4 regions of the Brevibacillus sp. FSL K6-2834 genome follow, and region 3 is predicted to be linked to each of the others. Evidence: riboswitches for the same ligand, from Rfam matches in the RefSeq annotation. Region 3 holds a riboswitch; each other region holds the start of a gene.

Region 1 (5,625 bases), 2.2 Mb from region 3:
CATGGAGGGAACGGCGAATCCGGAGCATGTTCAAACCATCCGTCAACGGATACAAGATTTGGAGGTGGATGGACTTGTTGAAGTCAACATTTTGGCTCAGTACATAGCGGACAATGAAATTACCGTTTTTCCCACATTGCTGCAAACGGAGCGGCCGGATCGCGTCTCAAGCGCTTTGCGGAAGGGTCAGGTGGCCATATTGATGCAGGGAAGTCCGTTTGTGCTGCTTGGGCCAACTGCGTTAATCCACTTTTTTGAGTCGCCGGATGACTATTACTTCCGTTGGAGCATTGCCACGTTTAACCGGGTTCTCCGTGTCTCCGCGATGATCGCTTCCCTGCTATTTACACCGCTTTACGTGGCGGCACTCACTTTTCACTACGAAATGATTCCGGCTGATCTCCTTTTGTCACTCGCACAGTCCCGGGCCAGAGTCCCATTTCCGCCTCTGTTTGAAGCTTTGATGATGGAGATTATTATTGAACTCTTGAGAGAAGCAGGGGCAAGGCTTCCTACCAAAGTAGGACAGACGATTGGCATCGTTGGCGGTATCGTGATTGGGCAAGCATCCGTGCAGGCGGGCTTTACCAGCAACATCTTGATTATCATTGTTGCGCTCGGAGCCTTGTCATCCTTTATCGCTCCCAGCTACGTGATCGGCTCTACGATCCGCGTGATTCGCTTTCCCATCATTTTGATGGCGGGGCTGCTTGGTCTGATCGGAATCATGATGGCGGTCAGCTTCCTCATCAGCCATCTCTTGCGGCTGACGAGCTTGGGAAGACCGTACCTCTCCCCGCTTTATCCGGTTCGCCTCATCGACTGGAAAAACAGCTTCATCCGGGCTCCCTTTGCGTTCCTTGCCAAACGTCTCGAGTTTTTTCAAAACGGCAAGCCTTATCGCTACAACAAGCAACGAGCACGCCAAATCCATAATTTTGATGAAGATGAGTAGGGAGGAGCCATGAAGATCAATGTTCAGCCCAAACCAACGACGACCATAGCTCCTTACATGACCGGCTTCGTTGTCATGTCGACGCAAATAGGGGTAGGAATATTAGGCTATCAGCGGGTGGTCGCAGCCGAATCCGGCCATGACGCATGGATTTCCGTAGCCATCGCGGGACTGCTGTCGCATCTTACGATTTGGATCATATGCCGGACACTGAGGCACTACCCGTCCGCAGATTTATTCGGGATACATCGGGATGTGTACGGGAAAATCATCGGCAACCTATTCAGCCTTCTGTACATCCTCTACTTCATCGCAATGGCGATGGTCATCCTGCGGGGGTACATAGAAGTCGTACAATCATGGATTTTTCCAGGGATTCCGATCTGGATACTTGGCTCGATATTGTTATTTCTTGCGATGTACACTGTCCTCGGTGGTATTCGGGTGATTACCGGCTACGCGATCATTTCGGTGTTTATCACGATCTGGCTTTTTTTTGATCTCTACTTCACGTTGGAATACGCCCGCTGGCACTATCTTTTGCCGGTTATGGAGGCAGATTTCAAGCAGCTTCTAAAGGGGGCACTGATCATGGCCTTTACCTCCGTCGGGTATGAAGTGTTGTATTCGATTTACCCCTACGTCGGAGATAAAACGCGTTTGCATCGGCATGCCCAGTGGGGAGCGTTCATTACCAATTTCATCTACGTCGTCCTGATGATCATCTCGCTCATATTCTTCAGCGAAGGCCAGCTCATACGAACGATATGGCCAACGCTGCAGATCAAGACCGTCGTGTATTTCCCGTTTCTGGAGCGGTTCGAGTACCTTGCCATCTCCCTGTGGATGCTGATCATCCTGCCCAACGTCATGCTGTATATGTGGTCCGCCTCCAGGGGGTGCAAAAGAATGTTTGGCTGGAACCAGAAGCGGGTTTTGTACATCATCGGCGCGGTCATCTTTATTGCGATGCAATTTTTTGTCTCGAGACATGCAGCCAATTACATCATCGATCGCATGTCGTACGTTAGCTTGTACATGGCTGTGATTTACCCTTATGTCCTATTGTTGGGAGTTCTGATCAAACGGCGGTGGAACAGGAGGGAGGATTCATCGTGCCGAGATCCGGAAATAAGCGGCTCCTGAGAGCGGGAGCCGTGCTCCTTCTATGTTCTGTTCTGCTCAGCGGCTGTATCAGGACGCAAATTTTTGATGAGCTTGGAATGATTACGGTGGCGGGATATGACCTGTTAAAGGACGGGAACATACGCGGAACGGTGGTGATGCCCTCCATCAATCCCGAGGCTGAAGAAAAAGTGCAGGTGATGTCCGGCATCAGTCTGACGAGCAAGGGCATTCGCGACAAGGCCAACCTGCAGTCAGACAAAGAAGTGCTGGGCGGGCAGCTTCGGGTCGCGATGTACAGCGAGGAGCTGGCCAGAAAAGGGATAGGCAGCATTGTGGACACTCTGTACCGCGACCCCTCGATTGGAAGCCGGGTTTATTTAAGTGTCATTGAGGGCCAAACCTACGATTTGCTGACGTACAAATTCAAAGAGGAAGGCAATATTGGCATTTACCTCTACCAATTGATCCGGCACAACGTAGAGGATGACAAAATTCCGTCTCCTACTCTCCATGAGTTTTACCGCTCCTACTTCAGCGAGGGAATCGACCCTTACGTCCCTTTTCTTGAGAGGAAAGGGGATGAGGTGAGGATCAAAGGCGTGGCTCTGTTTCACAAGGACAAATATGTCGGCTGGATTCCTCCAAAGGAAGCCTTTCACATCAAGCTAGTTCATGATGCTTATCGAGCGGGAACGTACGAAACGTCGGTAGATCCGGAGAGGATGGGGGTAAAGCCGAAAAAGAAGAACACAACCGGCCCTGACATCCAAATGGTATTTGATACGCTGAGCAGCAAGGCCCACGTCGATATTGTCAGTACGAATCCACTGACCTACAAGGTCGATGTGAAAGTACGGACACGCATTCTGGAAATGTCAATACCGTTAAAAATAGAACAACCGGAGGTACTCAGAAAAATGGAGCAGGCCTTGTCTGAAAACATGAAGCAGGATTTGGCCAAGGTCGTCGCCAAAATGCAAAAATGGGAGGTAGACCCCTTTGGGTTCGGGGAATTATACCGGGCAAAATTCCGCGGGGCGCGGAAGCTGTCTCACGATCAGTGGCATGAGATGTACAGGAAGTCCCGCTTCGATTACAACATCGATGTAGAAATTGTCCGCAACGGCGTGTTGGATTAATTGCCCATTGACTTTCTATTTTGGTATAGCATATAATCCGTTTTGTATCATAAAAAGAAATAAAGTTCTTCAAACTAAATATACGTAGAATTCTTCTTATCCAGAGCGGCGGAGGGACAGGCCCTATGAAGCCCGGCAACCGGCTCATCGATTCTGATGGGTGGCGCGGTGCCAATTCCTACAAGATTGTAGAATCTTGACAGATGAGAAGGGTGAATGCGATCGTATAATGCGGTGCAGCCCCTTTTTCGCCTGATGAAAAAGGGGCTGTTGATTGTAATGGGAGGTGAACCGGATGATTCGGTTGCAGAATCTGAAAAAAGACTACATTGTAAAAGGCCATAAAACACCTGCGCTGCGCGGAATTGACCTCTCGATCGAGAAGGGGGAAATTTTCGGCATCATCGGACATTCCGGTGCCGGCAAAAGTACGCTGATTCGCTGCATCAACCTGTTGGAACGTCCGACAGCAGGCAGCGTCATTGTAGACGGGGTTGATCTGACCAAGCTGGATGAAGGCAAGCTCCAGGAACAGCGGCGGCATATCGGAATGATTTTTCAACACTTCAACCTGCTCTCGTCGGCTACAGTCGGGGAGAACGTCGCGTTTCCGCTCAAGCTGGCCAAGCGGCCCAAGGCGGAGATCGACAAAAAGGTGAAGGAAATGCTGGCGTTGGTAGGGCTGGAACAGCACCGCGACAAGTATCCAGCACAATTGTCAGGCGGACAAAAGCAGCGTGTCGGCATTGCCCGGGCGCTGGCGAGCGACCCCAAGGTGCTGCTGTGCGACGAAGCGACATCCGCTTTGGACCCGCAGACGACCAACTCCATTCTGGCGCTTCTTTTGGACATCAACCGGAAGCTGGGCTTGACGATCGTCCTCATTACGCACGAAATGCACGTCATCCGCTCCATTTGCGACCGGGTCGGTGTCATTGACGGAGGGCACATCGTAGAAATGGGCAATGTTCTGGATGTGTTCTTGAAGCCGCAGCATCCGACGACACAGGAGTTCGTGGAGCAAGTAGCAGACTCCAGCGAGCTGCGGGCTGCCGTTGCTCATGAAAAGGCGTCAGGCGAACGGACGATCCTGCGGGTCACGTTCCTCGGAGAACAAACCTACCAGCCGATTCTGTTCCAAACGATGCAGGAAACAGGTACGGTGTTCAGTATCCTGCAAGGAACCATTTCGCGTATGAAAGACACCCCATATGGCCAGCTCGTGATCGAGTTGGGCGGGGATGCGCAGCAGAACAGGAAAGCTGTCGATACGCTTCGTCAGCGCGGCCTGGAAGTGGAGGTGATTTAAAATGGGATTCACGCTTAAAAATATAGACTGGGCGGAAATTTGGAAGGGAACGCAGGATACGTTGACGATGCTTGGCTTTTCCACCTTGTTTACCGTCGTTATCGGGCTGCCGCTGGGCATTTTGCTGTTTCTCACATCCAGAGGCCAGCTTTTGGAGAATCGCGCGTTTTATTCGATCTCATCCTTTGTCGTAAACGTTTTGCGTTCGGTGCCATTCATCATCCTGATGATCCTGCTGATTCCTGTTACCAAAATGCTCGTCGGCACCTCACTCGGGGTAAAGGGCTCGATTCCTCCGTTGGTGATCGGGGCGGCTCCCTTTTTCGCCAGACTGGTGGAGACCTCCCTGCGCGAGGTTGATCGCGGCGTGATTGAAGCGGCGCAATCGATGGGTGCTTCCAACTGGCAAATTATCCGCAGCGTGCTCTTGCCGGAATCCCGTTCGGGGCTGATCGCCGGGATTACGATTACCACGGTGTCGCTCGTGTCCTACACGGCGATGTCCGGGGTCATCGGCGGCGGAGGCTTGGGAGACCTGGCGATCCGCTACGGGTATCAGCGCTTCCAGACAGACGTCATGGTCGTGACGGTATGTATTTTGCTTGTGTTGGTTCAGATCCTGCAGATGGTGGGCGACAGGCTCGTCATCAAGTTCAGCCGGAAGTAGGATCTTGTCCATAGAGAATGTTCAAAATAGAAAGGGGAAATCATCTGTGAAGAAATTGGTCGTATCTGTACTGTCCACTGTACTGGCACTGTCTCTGGCTGCTTGCGGCAGCCAAAATGAATCGGCTCCCGCGCCGTCTGCCGGCGGTTCCCAAGGCGAGCAGAAAGAAGTAACGCTGAAAGTGGGCGCAACGCCGGTCCCGCAGGCTGAGATTTTGAAGTTCGTCGCGCCGAAGCTGAAAGAGCAGGGCGTAATTCTGGAAGTCAAAGAATTTACCGACTACGTTCAACCTAACGTGCAAGTAAATGAAAAGCAGCTGGACGCCAATTTCTTCCAGCACAAGCCGTACCTCGATGATTTCAACAAAGGACAAAACATGAACCTGGTAGAAGTAGTACCTGTTCATATCGAGCCGTTTGGCGCATAT
Region 2 (5,625 bases), 2.2 Mb from region 3:
CATCAATAAACTGCTGATGAGCGTAGATTACACGGTAGCCGACAAAAACGGCGACAACGGCTCTGATGATCTCGACAATCACCTGAAGGTTTACTGGCTGTCCAGCGCAGATCCGAGCATCCCGATCTCCGAGCGGGTCATCGTCCATCCGCTGAACGGCAAATCGCTGAAGGAACTGAAAGACAGCGGTCAAGTGGATATCAGCAGCTGGGCTACCAAGCTCCTCACGCTGCCGCCTGACACGACAGACCGCATTTACATGGGTATTGAATTCGCAGATGACGGCAATGATCAAAACCGCTTCCAGGAAGACAGCGTAAACCTGACGCTGAAGCTGGAAGGCAAGCAAACAGCCGGCGAGCCGAAATAATTGGTTGGCTGCCGCAAAAAGAAATCCTCACTCAAAGACGAGTGGGGATTTTTTGGCAAGTACTACTGACCGGGACGGACGACATTTGAAGCGGTGTGGAAACGAATCCAGCCAACCCATGCAGAGACGGCGATAAACAGCCCGGCAAAGCCAAATTCCAGCCAGCTGTCCCCCAGCTTGAACAGGAAGGCACCGATTACGGGGCCCGCCGCCATCCCTATGTAGCGGACAAAATTGTAGCAGCCGATGGCTGTAGCCCGTTCATTGAGGAAAGCCTCGGACAAAAGCGTCGTATGCAAAGGCATGCCGATCCCCAGCGTCAAAACGTACGCCATGCTGCCGAAAATCAGGGCGGTCAGCGATATGTTGGCCAGCAGCATGAAGAGAACGGTGGCAGCGGCATTCGCGATGGCGGTCATCAACAAAGCGCGCTCAAGCCTGAAGCGCTTCAACAGAAGACGGCTCATTTTGCTGCTTGCAATGAATACGAGCGAAATGCACAGAAACAATACGCCGATCTCATTCGGATCCAGTCCAAAGGAGTGAGTGGCCTGCACAGGCAGGAACACGAGGAAACTGTAATAGGTGAACATTTGCGCAAAAGCGATAAAAATGATCGCTCCTCCCACTGGATGGGTCAAAATAGAGGCAAACGGTCGCCCCTCTTTTTTCGTCGCCAACAAGCCGGACGGCCTGGTTTCCGGGAGCAGCCAGGCGTTGGCGCCAAAAAGAATCAGCGAGCTGACAGCGAGAAACAGAAAAATGACCGGATGTCCGCCAAGTCCCCCCAGCCAGCCGCCCAGCAGCGGCCCAAGCGCCGGGCCCAATCCCAGCATCATTTGATAGGTGCCCATCGCTTCTGCTCTTTTTGCCCCCTCAAACAGGTCCCCGATGACCGTCGCAGCTGCGATCGGAATCGCGGCAAAGCCGATACCCTGGAGCGCCCGGAAGAACAGTAAATAGGCAAGAGAAGGGGCATAAGCGCAGCCGATGGAGGCGGCCACAAACAGGAGCAGGGCAGGAAGCAGGACTCTCCGGCGGCCGAGGCGGTCAACCAGAGGGCCGTACACGAGCTGCATCACGGCAAGCATCAGCGTAAAAACGGAAACGGTCAGATTGATCGCAAAAGCGGAAGCATGGAAGGTTTGCTGCATATCGGTCAAAATCGGCAAGAATAGATTTTGGGCAAAGGTACCGATTAAAATCGTAATCCCCAGCAGGTATAAAATAGTAGACGAGCCAACCGTTTGTTTTTGTATCATGGTTGTTTTCCTCCTTTTTTGTTTCCGAGGAAACAATATGTTCAAAAGTAATGCGACGAAGATCGAATGTCATTCATCGCGTTGTTTTTGATCAGCCAGTTCCAGTGCATCCTGCAGCAAGCGGTGCAAAAAGGCGAGTTCCTCTGCGGTGTACCGCCCCAGAAACGCCTTCCACTCGCTGCTGATGTTTTGATGCTGCTGCTCATGGATGGAGAAAACCGCTTCTCCCTGTCGTGAAAGCCGAAAATAGACTTCCTTTTGATTGCCGTGAAGCTGGTAGCGCGTGATGAGTCCTTTTGTGAGCAGCTTTGCCGTGATTTTGGAAACAGCGCTTTTCGTCACCCCGATTTTTTGAGAGATCGCCGTCACGTTTGCATCGCCGCCGAGACCGATGCATTGAATCACGTGCAGCTCGGTGAGGCTCAAATTTTTGCATGGCGCACAGTCGGGAGCAAGTCGGTTGATTTCATCGAGCAATCGGTCGTGTCTCTGTTTTCTTCGCTCCTCCTGCTTATGAGACAGAACGAGAATTTGCTGGAAGATGCTTTCCTTCACATCCAATGTCGAGCAGCCTCCTCCTCAGTATTGTTTCCAAGGAAACAATACCAATGTACCACAAGCTTCGGTAGCATTGCAAGCAAGCCGACGAAATTGTCGTTCTGACAGAGTCTGTTAACATACGTCGTCTGTTAAAAGTACATCGCTTGTTGTAAGAAAGATTACCCACAGCGTATAGTAGAAAGAATAGATTGGCCAAAACCAGCAGTTGGGGGTGTCTGCTATGTTTCGTGAAGTAGAGGTTGAAGAATGCAATCGCATTGCCGAGCATGTTGAGAGGCTTTCGGAGATTTTGGTAAAGGTTGTCGAGGATGGTGCGTCTGTCGGTTTTCTCCCGCCGATGGAGCAGGCAGAGGCAAGGCGGTACTGGGAGAACGTATTGCAGCCCGGGGTCATTCTGCTTGTGGCCAAAATCAACAATGAGATTGTCGGAAGCGTCCAGTTGCATGCATCCACGAAGCAAAACGGCAGACACAGGGCGGAAATCGCCAAACTGATGGCCCATCCGGATTATCGCCGCAAGGGAATCGGCCGCAGATTGATGCAAGCAGCGGAGGCGAGGGCGAAGCAGGCGGGGCGGACGCTCCTTGTTCTCGACACGAGAGAAGGAGATCCTTCCAACCTGCTCTATGCCTCACTCGGATATAAGGAAGCGGGCCGCATCCCTGACTACGCCAGATCGGCGGATGGGGAATTGCATGCAACTGTTTTTTACTATAAATCTATTTGAGCTCACCTTGGCCCCTCTGCCAAGGAAAAGGAAAAAGGGAAGACCATCGTCCGCGTCATTCGCGACAGAGGGTCGTCCCTTTTGCTATGGCGGGTTCAGGAAAAAGGCTGTTCCCGGCTCGTTAAATGTTCAGCTACACCTTGCTGACCGCTACCGCCGCATGGAGTGCCTGCTCCAGATCAGCGATGATGTCGTCGATGGCTTCCGTACCGACGGAAATGCGGATCATGCCAGGGGTCACACCGGCAGCAAGCTGCTCGGATTCGTTCATTTGCTGATGAGTGGTGCTAGCCGGGTGGATGATGAGCGACTTGGAATCGCCGACGTTTGCCAAATGGGAGAACAGCTTCACCGACTCGATCAGCTTTTTGCCCTCGGCAACACCGCCGCGAATGCCAAAGGTGAGGATTGCTCCCGCTCCTTTCGGCAGGTACTTTTTCGCGAGTTCGTGGTAAGGACTGTCCTCCAGGCCAGGGTAGTTGACCCACTCGACCGCGGGATGCTGCTGAAGATAGCGGGCTACCGCCAATGCGTTTTGGCTGTGGCGTTCAATCCGCAGGTGAAGCGTCTCCAGCCCTTGCAGGAACAAAAAGGAATTGAAAGGAGCCACGGCCGCGCCGATATCGCGCTGGAGCTGCACGCGCGCTTTGATAATGTAGGCAAGCGGTCCGACAGCCTCCGTGTAGACGACGCCGTGGTAGCTCGGGTCCGGTGTGGTCAACCCGGGGAACTTTCCGTTGTTCCAGTCAAACTTGCCGGAATCGACGACGATTCCTCCGATCGCGGTGCCGTGTCCGCCAATAAACTTGGTCGTGGAGTGAACGACAATATCGGCACCGTAGTCAAACGGTCGGCAAAGCAGCGGCGTGGCAAACGTATTGTCTACGATCAGCGGAACTCCGTTTTCGTGGGCGATGGCCGCAATCGCTTCGATATCGGCGACGTCAATTCGCGGATTTCCGATTGTTTCGGTGAAAAGAGCTTTCGTATTTTCGTTGATCTTGGCCCGGAAATTCTCCGGATCGGACGGATCGACGAAATGAATCTTGATCCCCAGTCTGCCCAGTGTATGGGCAAACAGATTGTAGGTGCCGCCGTACAGGTTGCTGGAGGAGACGATCTCGTCACCCGCCTGGGCGATGTTCAGGATGGCGAATGTAATCGCAGCCTGGCCGGACGAAGTGGCAAGTGCCCCGACCCCGCCCTCCAAAAGGGCAACGCGCTGTTCAAATACATCCTGCGTCGGATTCATGATCCGCGTGTAAATGTTGCCTGGCTCCTTGAGGCCAAACAGGTTGGCCGCATGCTCCGTATCGCGGAACACATAGGACGTCGTCTGGTAGATCGGCACTGCTCGCGATCCTGTCACAGGATCGACGGATTGGCCGCCGTGCAGGGCAAGGGTTTCCGGTTTCCACTGTTGCTGGTCTGACATGGGCATCTCTTCCTCTCGTCAAAAGATATAAAGAAAACGAAGCCTTCTCCTGAGAGGGGAAGGCTTCGGACATGCCGGGCGGTTTCATCTCTCAGAATCAGCGATTCTGCAGGATTTGGCACCATGCGTCCTTGCGCAGGTTGCCGGGTTTCATCGGGCCTGTCCCTCCACCACTCTTGATGAAATGTTTGCAATTTTCTTATAGCGCTTATTTGGTATTATAAGGGGACAATTTCGGAAGGTCAATCAAATTTCCGACTAAATTGGTGGTTTTTCTGTGATTTCGAGAACGCTGCTATCGTATGGTCTTTTCTCTGCATCTGGAGGGTGGGGAGGAGCTGTTTCGGGTGGTGTACGCTCTTGGGCTTTTTGTTTTTCCTCACAGCAACAATAAGGAGGAAAGGAAAGAGCCATGGAAAATGAGTTTGCAGTAGGCTGGGAAACCTTGTCCTTGATCAATGCGGGACTGGCGCAAGGAAAAAATCGGAGCGGAAGCACAGGCCTCCGGCTTTTTTTATTGCTTTGAATATATTCAGTTGATTTTGGCGAATCCGTTACTGCAAGGTTCCTGTTCGAAGTGGGCGCCCTAGTGATGGATGCTTTTCCTTGCGCATTTTTGCACCGGTCGATGGCTGCGTACGGGCCATAACGAGAGGCAGGTATAGGTATACATATGCACAATATCCTGTGTTGAGGCTAGGGAGTAGCTCCCCTGGCCTATTGGTGTTGTTCTCGTGAAGATGGCCTGCATAGCTCTTGTCTTTTCATGATATCTTCAACCCTAACACGAAGGTCCCTGATAAATTTGTCGTTTTCTTCCTTCTCTTTTTCCAGTTCCTCAGAATAATGCGGTAGCTGAGTTTTGGAGGGGAACATGACTAATTCACCTTTATTCCTCACTTTTTTCCCCTCACGTCGATCAATTATTCCACGCCAATCCCTTACCTGTTCAAAAAAAAGAGTGAGCAAATTTCCTTGTATTTTACCTAGTAAGTGAAAGCGACAAGATGACCGGTCAAAAAGTCGTTTATCTCTTACAAAAACAAGGAGGACTTTGCATTATGATAGCACTGAACCGCATTCGAGGATTACACATTTATACAGGCGACGGTTATAACGTAACTACAAGTATGCTTAACGCACTCGACGGTCGAAGGCTTAACGTGTATATTATTCACCTCGGACATCCGGATGATGCAAGCACGAGGTTTGACCGTCTGAAATCTAAATCACATCGAGCGCAAGTCATTTCGAAATCCATTAGCTATTT
Region 3 (5,625 bases):
TCCTCTGCCGGCAGGCCGCCTGCCAAAGACAATACTTGATTGCCCTGTGTCAGCTTCAGGATTTCGCGCACGGCCGAGGAGCTGAGTGCGCTGGTTGCTTTGGAAAATGAATATTCCATGTTCGGTTCCCCCTAGATTTCGCTTATACCTGTTTTATCACTGCGGCCGTCATAAGTCCAATCTCACAAATCTATCGGCGGAATAGGTTTTAGCTATGTCGAGCGATGGCTCGGTCGAAATCGTCGGATTATACTCGCGACTACTTTGGTTGGGGGTATCGATGCTTGTGCAGATGTTTCCTGCTTTTCTTTTGGTGGTAAACCGGGCTGTAGAGGTAAGAAACAGGAGAAAAAGCAAAAGTACGGTGGGACGGGTTTTTGTAGGCAAATTCGAGCCCGTCTGGATAATCGAGTTGAAGGGCTTGGGAAAACTGGAGAGCTTCCCTTACTGGAATCTGTATGACGAAAACGGCAAGCGTTTCGACGTTCGGACCGATTTTGCCAAGACGTATATGGAGAATTCAGACAAGGGAGTCGTATTGGTCCAAACCCTGATTGTCAAAGGAATGGAGCAGCCTCCGCAAAAGCTGAAGCTCGCTTTGCAAACCATCGAAACACGGTACATAGACTTGAACTGGCAACCTCCGATCCCGCCCAGTCCATAAAGCTGGCCTGGGGTATCACCTGATTCCATCAAGCCATCATAAAGGCCCTGAGCGATCATAGCTCCGGGCCTTTTGCTTGGGAAGCCATGCTTTATGTTGCAAGTATGGCTTCCGCTATACACGAAAAATAAGGCTGTCTTTCTTGAAAAGATTGCCGTCATTATGTTTTGGCATCCGTGAGTATCATTTCGAATCAAGCCTGCTTTATCCGTGAGTATCCTGCTTGATTCAGCCTGTTGTGCCACCCCGAATCGCAGGAGAAGCCTGTTTCCAGGCTTCTCCCCACCGCGGCCCCTGGACAAGGAGCAAGATAACCCGAAGCCCGCCAACAAGCTTACCGAGCAAACAGCCCCAGCTTCTCAATCCTTCGCACTGCCTCCGCCAGCCTTTCTTCGCTGGAAAGAAGCGCCGCGCGCACATACCCCTCGCCCGTCGGTCCAAAACCGACGCCAGGCGCAACCACCACATGAGCCTTTTCCAGCAGCAAATCGGAAAACTCGACCGATGTAAACCCTTCGGGAACAGGCAGCCAGCTGAAAAACGAGCCCTCTGAAGGCTTGGCCTGCCAACCGATCCGGTGGAGCTCGGCGAACAGCACATCCCGCCTGCTTTGGTAGACGGAGACGAGATCATGTACGCATTGCTGCGAGCCGGTCATCGCTTTTGCCGCCGCCATCTGCACAGCGCCGAAGAGACTGACAAAGTAATGGTCCTGAATCAAATTGACCAGCCGTACGAGCTCCTTGTTTCCGACCATAGCCCCGACGCGCCAGCCGGCCATGTTGTACGTTTTCGACAGGGTGTAAAACTCCACTCCTACTTCTTTTGCCCCCGGCACCTGCATGAAGCTGACCGGCTTTTTGCCGTCAAAGCTGATCGCACCATAGGCGAAATCATGGCAGACGACGATCTCGTGCTTGCGGGCAAAGCGGATGGTCTCTTCAAAAAATTCCACCGGAGCGTTGACCGCCGTCGGATTGTTCGGGTAATTGAGGAACATCAGCTTGGCTTTTTCCAAATCTTCCGGCTTCAACTGGCCGTAATCCGGAAGAAACGCGTTTTCAGCCTTGAGCGGCATCATGACCATGCGGCCGTCAGCTACAGCCACGCCGGACCAGTAATCCGGATAACCTGGATCGGGCACCAAAGCGACGTCCCCGGGGTTCAGCAGCACCTGACAAATCTCAACCAGACCTGTCTTGCTGCCAAACAGGATGGCTACCTCTTCCTCCGCGTCCAGCTCCACGCCGAACTCTTCCTTGTACCAGTGGGCGACGGCCTGCTTCAGCTCCAGCCTGCCGCTGAACGGCGGGTATTTGTGATGGACAGGGCGCTTGGCCTGCTCGCTCAGCTCTTCCACGATATGCTGCGGTGTCGGGAGATCGGGATTGCCCTGTCCAAGATTGATAATGTCATGTCCGGCCGCGATGGCCTTGTTTGTTTTCGCTACCAGCGTGGCAAAAAACTGCGTCGGCAGTCGGTCCACCATGGCAGATGGTTGGATGCGCATTGGCTTTCTATCCTTTCTTTCGCAAAAATAATCCAGACATCGAAGCAGGCATGCAAAAAGCCCCTTTTCCTGAACAGAAAAAGGGGCGGATCGTGCGTCTCCACGTTCTTATCTGTCAGGATCGCTCCTGCTGGAATTGGCACAGCATCTGCAGAATATCCTGCAAGATCCGCTGCCGGGCTTCATCGGGCCAGTCCCTCCACCTCTCTGGATAAGTTAACAGCAACCTATTTACTTTGAATGTCTACTATACTACTTGAGCAGGTTGGGAGTGTCAATACAATATCCCGAACCATGGCCCGGGCTGCTTTGCTGTTGCTGGCCCGGCAGCCTGCAGGGCCTCGTTAGACAGCCTGGCAGTCCTCAACTGTCAGCCTGGCGGTCCTCAACTGACAAACTGAGGAGCCTCACTGACAGGCTGAGGGGCCTCGACTGACAGCCTGAGCGGCCTCGGCTGAAAGCCTGCTGGTCTTCGCCTGACAGCTACGAGTATCCGTCCAAGCATTGCTTGTCATGACCCGAGCTTCTCCGGAGCAGGCAGAGCTGCCTTCATCTCAGGACGCTTTACAAAGGACGTGTACACGGTAAAGCAAGCGACAGCGACCAAAGCCAAAGCAGCCATGAAGTAGACCATCCCATTTGCTCCGAGCGCTTCAAAGATCACGGCGCCCATCAGCGGGCCGACCATGCGTCCTCCTGAGCCTACGCCCCCGATGAGGCCTTGAATGAACCCTTCACGTCCCGGTGGAGACAACTCGGCAGCGATGGTCGGGACGGCAGGCCACACCAGCATTTCACCCAGTGTAATGACAAACATGGCCACGAAAAAACCGGCGTACACCGTCGTCTGGGACAAGATCAGCATGGAGAGCGAAAAGACGTAGGCGCCTAACAGCAACTGCGCTTTCAGCGTACGGGCGAAGTGCCTGATCACCCAGGAGATAAACGGCTGCCCGAACAGGATCAAAGCACCATTCAGCGTCCACAGCAGGCTGTACTCCCTGAGCGTGATGCCCAGCGACTGCATATACGCCGACAGCACAGTCGTCCACTGCGAGTAAATAATCCAGCAGACCAACAACCCTGCCGACAACAGACCGAGCGCTAGCCATGCCATCGGGCGACCGGCAGCTTGAGCGGCATCCGTCGCCATTGCCGCCGCGGCCCCTTTTGATCCGCCGGCCTTCTCCGCCAATCCCGCGGCAGGCAGCTGTGCCCCCTCACCTTCCTCTGTGTGCTTCGCCGACGCTGCCACGAGCCGGCCTTCTTTTTCCTGACCGCGCTCAAGATCGACCGTGCGGCTCAAAAAGATAAAGAGAAACAGAACTGCCAGCTGCAGCGCCGCATTTCCAAAGAAAGTCCAGGCAAAGGAAATGCTCGCCAGCATTCCCGCCGAGGCGGAACCGATCGCTACCCCGATATTGAGTGCCACATAAACCGTATTCAAGCCCTTGCGGCCGCCGTCAGGCCACAAGAGGCCGATCAGGGCATTGAGCACAGGAAACATGATGCCGGAGAAAAATCCGTTCAAAAGCAGCAAGACCGTATACGTATGAAAGCTGGTTGTGAAGCCCAGTGCCACAGCTACGGCTACCGCTCCCGCTGTCGCGGCGTATACTGTGCGCATTTTCCCCCAGCGGTCAAAGAGAACCCCGCCTGTCAGACTGCCGATCAGGTACGCTCCCTGATTCAGCATCAAAAGAACACCCGCTACGGTGAGCGGCTTCCCGAGAAAATCGTGGATGTAGATCGTCACCAGCGGCCAGATACAGGCCATGCCCGTAGAATGAATAACGGCAGCAACGGCCAGAAGCCGGATGCTGCGCGGATAGGAATTCCATAGTCGACTCATCTGATGTTTACGCCTCGCTCCGATAAAAATCTCCGCTTTTCCCGCCGGTTTTGCTCTGGAGATACGTCGGCCCGATTACCATTTCCTTGTCCATGGCCTTGCACATGTCATAAACGGTGAGCGCGGCTGCGCTTGCGGCTGTCAGTGCCTCCATCTCCACGCCGGTCTTGCCGGTCGTTTTGACGGTTGCCTCGATATCCAATGTCGCTTTGTCCGCATACGAAAAGCGGATGTCAATGCCCGTCAGCGGCAGCGGATGACACATCGGGATGATCTCCCACGTCTTTTTCGCAGCCATTACTCCGGCTACCTGTGCGACAGCCAATACATCCCCCTTGGCAATCTGCCCCTCGCGAATGCGCAGCAGCGTTTCCGGCTTCATCGCGATTTTGCTGACAGCCACCGCTACCCGCTTGGTTACCTCTTTTTCGGAGACGTCCACCATTTTGGCCCGTTGTTGATCGTTAAAATGCGTTAATTCGTCGTTCATTTCTTCCTCCCATTTGCTTTCCGCCTGGGAATGCCCTTCTTTTTCGATAATCTAACCTTACATTCAGCACTGTAGAAAATCAATCGGGAATCTGCAAGAAGTCGCTCTCTGATTTGGCAGTTAGGCGCAATTATGTTATCGTCACAAGTAGAGAGAAGCTTTTCCTTCCTATAAATAACCCTTGGGAAACGAGGAGTGCTACATGCAAATATCTGTCCTTTTATTTGCCGGTTTGGCCGAGCTGGCCGGCGAGCGAACGATACAACTGACACTGCCGGAGGGAGCAACCGTACAGGACCTGCTGCAAGCCGCATCCAGCCAATACCCTGCGCTGTCCTCCCTGCTCGGCAGCTGCTTTATCTCCGTCAATCAAGAGTATGCCAAGCCGGATACGGCCATCCGGGCCGGAGACGAAATCGCCATATTGCCACCTGTGAGCGGCGGTCAGGACCCTCGTTTTGCCATCACGACCGAACCGCTGAGCGCTGACAAACTGGTCAAGCTCGTGTCCAATCCGCATGCCGGCGCTGTCCTCGCTTTTGTCGGAACCGTCCGGGAGTTCACGCACGGCCAGCGTACCGTATTGCTTGCCTATGAAGCCTACGAGCCAATGGCAGTGGAAAAAATGAAGCAGATCGCGTCCGAGGTTGAAGAGCGGTGGCCGGGTACGAAGCTGGCGATGCATCACCGGATCGGCGAGCTTGCCATCGAGGAGATCGCGGTGGTCGCTGCCGTAGCGACGCCGCATCGAAAAGCGGCTTTCGAGGCTGGCGAATACGCGATCGAGCGGTTGAAGCAGATCGTACCGATCTGGAAGAAGGAAATCTGGGAGGACGGCAGCGAGTGGAAGGGCCATCAGCAAGGACCTTGGAACCCGACAGCGCTTCCGGATGACGTGGAAAGGAGCTAACCTACCGTGAATACGCGTTATTCCCGTCAAATCCTGTTTCCTCCTATCGGCCGCGCGGGACAAGAGCGGCTGTCGCAAAGCCGTGTAGCGATTGTCGGCATGGGAGCGCTGGGTACGGTGTCCGCCAATCACATGGTTCGCGCAGGCGTCGGTTTTGTCCGGCTCATCGACCGCGATTTTGTGGAACCGAGCAACCTCC
Region 4 (5,625 bases), 1.1 Mb from region 3:
AGACCGGGGAAACAATCGGGTGAATCTGTAGTAGCAGGAGGAGAATTGGAAATGGATGAAATGGAATACTACCGTCAGCAGCTTGCTGCCAATCCAGTCGAAGAGGGCAAGGTAGACCTGAAGGCATTGGGACTGAAAAAAGGGGAAAACGGCGGTCTTAAAGTAGTTGTACTGTTTCGAAACGGCTTGGACAAACGCCTGGACTTTACCGAAGTTCCGATTGTTGTTCATGATGCAAACGGCGAAGATATCGCCCGTGTCAGCTACACATTGGAAAACATGAAGGTAGATCCAAAGGCTTTCCGCGTAATTGCGTTCCAGATCCCGGCTTCGTCGATCAAGAAACAAGATTTTTCCGTGGAAGAGTGCACGGTCTTTATTCCGAAAGCTTACGAGAAGCAGAAGGAATCCAAAGTGTATGATGCAACCAAGTCAACCAAGTCAAACGGATTTCTGCAGTAAGAACCCTCCCCTTTTCGCATCGCGAAAAGGGGTTTTTCTATCGCATCCGATTTCCAGTGATTCCCTGAATAGGGTTGCGTTTCACACTATCGTTCCGCTATGCTAAATGAATAGAATAGGCTACAAGGGAGCGGGCTTTTTTGTAAAAACAAGCTCAAACACCTGTATTCCTTTTTCGGTTGAGAAAAGGGAGGAAGGACTGTAGTTACATGAGGAAATTTATTTTAACAGTTGTCGCTGTCTCAGTAGGGTTAATGGCTGCATTTGGGGGAAGCCAGAGGGCGAAGGCTGCCATTACCAATGACGAATATATCAACAATCAGACTCATTTGAGGCAAATCAAAGCTGATCAGGCCTGGAGAAAAGTTACTGGGAGCACAGTTACTATTGCCGTCCTTGATACGGGAGTAGACCATAACCATCCCGATTTGAAAGGAAACATCCTTCCGGGAATCAACCTGGTTGAGCCGGGGAAATCTGCCCAGGATGACAGCCAAAACGGACATGGTACCGCTGTTACTGGCATATTGGCGGCCAGAGGGAATAACGGCATCGGAGTCTCGGGGGTTTTAAGGCATGCAAGGGTTTTGCCTATCAAGGTCTTGAACAAGTACGGCGAGACAGATGTAGAGCTGCTTGCAAAAGGAATTAACGTCGCGATTGATCGAGGAGCCAAAATCATTCTGATGTCCGTGAGTAGTCTCTCCTATTCAAAGTCGTTGACGGCCGCCATCCAGCGAGCAGAAGCTAGTGGAGTAGTTGTAGTGGCCGCCAGCGGAAACGAAGCGAACCGGGTTGCCTATCCGGCTGCTTATCCAACCGTAATTGCAGTTGGAGCTGTAAAAGGAAACCTGAAGCCGCTCTATGATTCAAACACAGGGCCGGAGTTGAATCTCGTCGCTCCGGGTTTTAATATCTACACGACCAAGCCCAAGGGGAAATATGGAGCATTTAGCGGCACGTCAGCCGCAGCTCCTCAGGTAGCGGGCGCTGCGGCATTGGTGCTGGAGCGCAATCCGAATATGACGCCGCTGGATGTACGCCAGCTCTTGTACCAGACGGCTGAGGATCTCGGTGAGAAAGGGTGGGACCGGCAAACAGGATATGGACTGGTCGATGTCAATCGAGCCATTACCGAAAAGCTGTCTATGGATTTTCATGAACCAAATAATACTCGGAGTCAGGCCAAGGCTTTTCCGATTGAATCACAGCTGAGGGCGAGTTTGTCCGAGTCCGACAAAATGGACTGGTATTTCATGGATATTCCCTATGACGGAAAAGTGACACTGGTCGCAACTGTCACTTCAACGAATACAACCGCGCTGGCTGCTACCTTTTTCCCTGAAAATCGCGAAGCTTCTACCTATTACATAGGGAACGGAGACACGCTGACTGTACCGGTGAAAGCTGGTAGAATGTACATCAGGATGGAGCGAAGCTTCGGTGTGAAGGGCTTTACCTATCTGTTGACCAGCCGGTTTACGATCAATCCGGACAAGTATGAGCGCAACAATACAATGGATACGGCCCGCCCGCTGGTAGGCAACCAAATTTCCGTAATCGGGAACTTCCATGAAGAGGGCGACGAGGACTGGTTTTCTTACTATGTCCGCGAATACGGCCGGCTAAACGTAACAGTCACTGCCGATACCAAGCGGATCGACCTGAACATGAAGATCGGCAAAGAGGGACAAGCCTTTGAAGAATTTGACAAAGGCGACCGGAATGACCCGACCGAGCGCGCCCAAAAGGAAGTATCGCCGGGCAAATACTACATCAGGCTGACCGAGTACTGGCGAAATCAGGTGAACGGCGAGTACAAGCTGGACGTGTCCTATACGCCGATTCGGAAGGATACCAATGAGCCCAACGATACATATCGCCAGGCGTCACCTTTGGCCAACGGAACGCTGATGACAGGAACCTTGCCTACTCATACCGATCAGGACTGGTTCCAATTTACGGTCGATTCCGAATCCTACGTCAGCATACGCGCTCCGTTCGTTCCCGTATCGACAGGGATGCGGCTGGAGCTGTACGGTTCGGATACATTGAACTACTCGCTCTTTGCCACGAACGACGTAGCGCAGCTGTCCGATCTGGGCAAAGAGGTGCTTGGCATGAAGCTGAAGCCGGGCAAGTATTATATCCGTCTGACAACCACATTGCCGTTTAAATACGATTCGTACCGGCTGACTTTGACCAAGCAGCCTTTGATCGCGGGTTATCGTGATATTTCCACGCACTGGGCCCGCAACGAGATCGCCAGACTCAGCACGAAGGGAGTCGTCAAAGGCTTTGATGATTCGACCTTCAAGCCTGACCAGTCGGTGACTCGAGGCCAGTTTGCGACGATGCTGATCCAGTCCATGCGGGCCAAAGGGATGAATATCGTTACGTATACAGGCAGAAATCCGTTCAAGGATCTTTCTAAAAATCACTGGGCCTATGGCAATCTGCTGACTGCCCACCAGCTCGGCATCATCAGCGGCTATCCAAACAGCACCATGCTGCCGGATCAATCGATCACACGGGCAGAAATGGCACTGATGGTAGCCAGAGCAAATAATCTCGTGCTCTATAATCGCAGCAGGTCATCGTTTACCGACGTGCCGACAAGTCACTGGGCGTCTCCCGCCATTGAGGCGCTGACGGCGAAAAAGTGGATAAGCGGTTACGGACGGACGTTCAAGCCGCAGGGAAGAGCTACACGTGCAGAGGTGGTCGTCCTGCTGGCGAAGGCTTACAGTTTGTAACTCTATGGAAAAGGAGAGAACATAAATGAAAAAAGCAACCAAGGGAATCCTCGCCATAGCAATTGTCGGGATGGGGGTCTTTGCTTCGCAGGCGATGGCAGACGGCGTTTCCGGTGTCCCGGGCTCAGCGGATGATCCGGTCGTCACCAAAAGCTATGTGGATCAGCAAATTCAAAAAGCTCTTGGCGGAGGCGCAGGCACAGGCGGTGCATCCGTCTCGACGGGGTTGACAGTGGTTGAGCTGCACCCGGGGCAGACGCTGTACGGTTTTGAGGGTACGGAATTTATCGTCCGTACGGGAAAAGTACAAGCAGTAGCCGGCGATAAAGGCGATGGCTTGACAGATATTACCGAGGGCAAGGACCTGCGAGCGGGAGCTCAGGTGGCTGCCAATCATCTGCTCTTGATCGCCCGTTCGGACAATCGCGGATTGCGCTTGAATGCAAACTACAATGGTGTCGCGCACATTATGGTTCGCGGCAAATACGAATTGCGCTAAGCGCTTATTGACACCGGCTATAAAAACGATTATTCTATTATCCGTAATGGATACTCTTATCCAGAGCAGGCGGAGGGACTGGCCCCATGAAGCCCGGCAACCGACTCGAGCGGTGCTAACCAGCAGAACGGATACCTGTTCTGGCCGATAAGAGGGTAGGGAACGCAAACACCAAGCACCTTTTCCTCTAAAACAGGAAAAGGTTTTTTTTTTGCTTGTGCCTTCGTCTAATAAGAACCTGTTTCGGCTACCACACTATTTGTATGAGGTCAAAGGAGGTAGTACACATGTCTTTGCAAAAAGGTCGTCGTCTGTTTACTTCTGAATCCGTCACCGAAGGTCATCCGGATAAGATTTGTGACCAAATTTCCGACTCTATCCTGGACGCCATTTTGTCCAAGGATCCAAATGCTCGCGTAGCATGCGAAACTTCCGTTACCACTGGTCTGGTACTCGTGGCAGGGGAAATCACCACGAACACGTACGTGGATATTCAAAAGCTCGTCCGTGACACCATCCGTGAAATCGGATACGATCGCGCCAAGTTTGGTTTCGATGCCGACACTTGCGGTGTTCTGACCGCTATCGGCGAGCAGTCTGCCGATATCGCCCTCGGTGTAGACCAGGCGCTGGAAGCCCGCGAAGGGAAAATGACTGATGCTGAGATTGAAGCGATTGGTGCCGGCGACCAAGGTCTGATGTTTGGTTTCGCCTGCAACGAGACTCCTGAACTGATGCCTTTGCCGATCAGCATGGCTCACCAGCTGGCTCGCCGTCTGACCGAAGTGCGTAAAAACGGCACTTTGAGCTACCTGCGCCCAGACGGTAAAACACAGGTGACTGTAGAATACGACGGCGATAAGCCGGTTCGTATTGATACGATCGTTATTTCTACCCAGCACGCTCCGGAAACCACTCTGGAACAAATCAAGAACGACCTGATGGAGCACGTGATCAAGCCTGTCGTGCCAACAGAGCTTCTGGATGCCGAGACCAAATACTTCATCAACCCGACTGGCCGTTTTGTTATTGGCGGACCACAAGGGGATGCCGGTTTGACAGGCCGCAAAATTATCGTCGACACCTATGGCGGATACGCTCGTCACGGCGGTGGTGCTTTCTCCGGAAAAGACCCGACAAAAGTGGACCGCTCCGGCGCATATGCAGCCCGCTATGTAGCGAAGAACATCGTCGCTGCCGGCTTGGCTGAAAAATGCGAAGTACAAGTGGCCTATGCAATTGGTGTCGCACAGCCAGTGTCCATCAGCGTAGATACATTTGGGACCGGCAAGATTGCCGAGGACCAATTGGTAACACTAATCCGCAAGCATTTTGATCTTCGTCCTGCAGGTATCATCAAGCAGCTTGACCTGCGTCGTCCTATCTACAAGCAGACAGCGGCATACGGCCATTTTGGCCGCAACGATCTGAATGTGCCGTGGGAGCGTACAGATAAGGCAGAAGCGCTCAAGCAGGATGCAGCAGGGCTGTCCAAGTAAAGACCAAGCGCGAGAGCCTAGTGATACACACTAGGCTCTTTTTCTGTCATTGAAAACGGATTTCCTCTATATTTTTAAGAAGACTAGGCCTTAAGACTTGCGGCAAACTGCTGGAATTCAGTTCATAAAGGAATCCGTTCGTATATGTCGAAATTCCTATATAGGCATAAAGGAGGGAGTTTTTTGTGCCGAAGAGGTGGCCCTTCTTTCTCGTATTTTTCATTGCGCTAGGGCTCGTTGTGACTGCCGGACTGCCCGATACTGCCTCTTTTTTTAAAGAGGAGGCTCCAAAAGTGCAACCTTTCCCCCATGTCACTACGTCTATAAGCACAAGCGAGGAGCAATCGGCTGCACCACAGACAGAAAAAAACCGGGAAGAAGCAGCGTCCTCCAAGCTCTGGTATAGAGA

Evidence for each region. Region 3 has a riboswitch for S-adenosylmethionine ahead of NST96_RS20000 (pyridoxal phosphate-dependent aminotransferase). Riboswitches for the same ligand answer to the same signal wherever they lie in the genome.
Region 1: another riboswitch for S-adenosylmethionine. It lies ahead of NST96_RS03175 (methionine ABC transporter ATP-binding protein); the one in region 3 lies ahead of NST96_RS20000 (pyridoxal phosphate-dependent aminotransferase).
Region 2: another riboswitch for S-adenosylmethionine. It lies ahead of NST96_RS03065 (homocysteine synthase); the one in region 3 lies ahead of NST96_RS20000 (pyridoxal phosphate-dependent aminotransferase).
Region 4: another riboswitch for S-adenosylmethionine. It lies ahead of metK (methionine adenosyltransferase); the one in region 3 lies ahead of NST96_RS20000 (pyridoxal phosphate-dependent aminotransferase).

The regions. Positions count from the first base shown of each region.
Region 1 is NZ_CP151945.1:601,084-606,708, forward strand. It holds gene NST96_RS03160 (spore germination protein) at 1-955, shown strand, start outside; gene NST96_RS03165 (GerAB/ArcD/ProY family transporter) at 965-2,101, shown strand; gene NST96_RS03170 (Ger(x)C family spore germination protein) at 2,071-3,222, shown strand; SAM riboswitch class I at 3,316-3,432, shown strand; gene NST96_RS03175 (methionine ABC transporter ATP-binding protein) at 3,518-4,531, shown strand; gene NST96_RS03180 (methionine ABC transporter permease) at 4,533-5,198, shown strand; gene NST96_RS03185 (MetQ/NlpA family ABC transporter substrate-binding protein) at 5,245-5,625, shown strand, end outside.
Region 2 is NZ_CP151945.1:579,320-584,944, forward strand. It holds gene NST96_RS03045 (TasA family protein) at 1-370, shown strand, start outside; gene NST96_RS03050 (MFS transporter) at 433-1,632, opposite strand; gene NST96_RS03055 (MarR family transcriptional regulator) at 1,702-2,187, opposite strand; gene NST96_RS03060 (GNAT family N-acetyltransferase) at 2,414-2,920, shown strand; gene NST96_RS03065 (homocysteine synthase) at 3,054-4,355, opposite strand; SAM riboswitch class I at 4,437-4,541, opposite strand; gene NST96_RS03070 (hypothetical protein) at 5,417-5,625, shown strand, end outside.
Region 3 is NZ_CP151945.1:4,025,049-4,030,673, forward strand. It holds gene NST96_RS19990 (PLP-dependent aminotransferase family protein) at 1-119, opposite strand, end outside; gene NST96_RS19995 (hypothetical protein) at 281-664, shown strand; gene NST96_RS20000 (pyridoxal phosphate-dependent aminotransferase) at 999-2,174, opposite strand; SAM riboswitch class I at 2,280-2,392, opposite strand; gene NST96_RS20005 (MFS transporter) at 2,686-4,026, opposite strand; gene moaC (cyclic pyranopterin monophosphate synthase MoaC) at 4,034-4,516, opposite strand; gene moaD (molybdopterin converting factor subunit 1) at 4,719-5,426, shown strand; gene NST96_RS20020 (ThiF family adenylyltransferase) at 5,433-5,625, shown strand, end outside.
Region 4 is NZ_CP151945.1:5,130,723-5,136,347, reverse strand. It holds gene NST96_RS24935 (SLAP domain-containing protein) at 1-462, shown strand, start outside; gene NST96_RS24930 (S8 family serine peptidase) at 672-3,218, shown strand; gene NST96_RS24925 (hypothetical protein) at 3,244-3,717, shown strand; SAM riboswitch class I at 3,771-3,871, shown strand; gene metK (methionine adenosyltransferase) at 4,011-5,216, shown strand; gene NST96_RS24915 (polysaccharide deacetylase family protein) at 5,402-5,625, shown strand, end outside.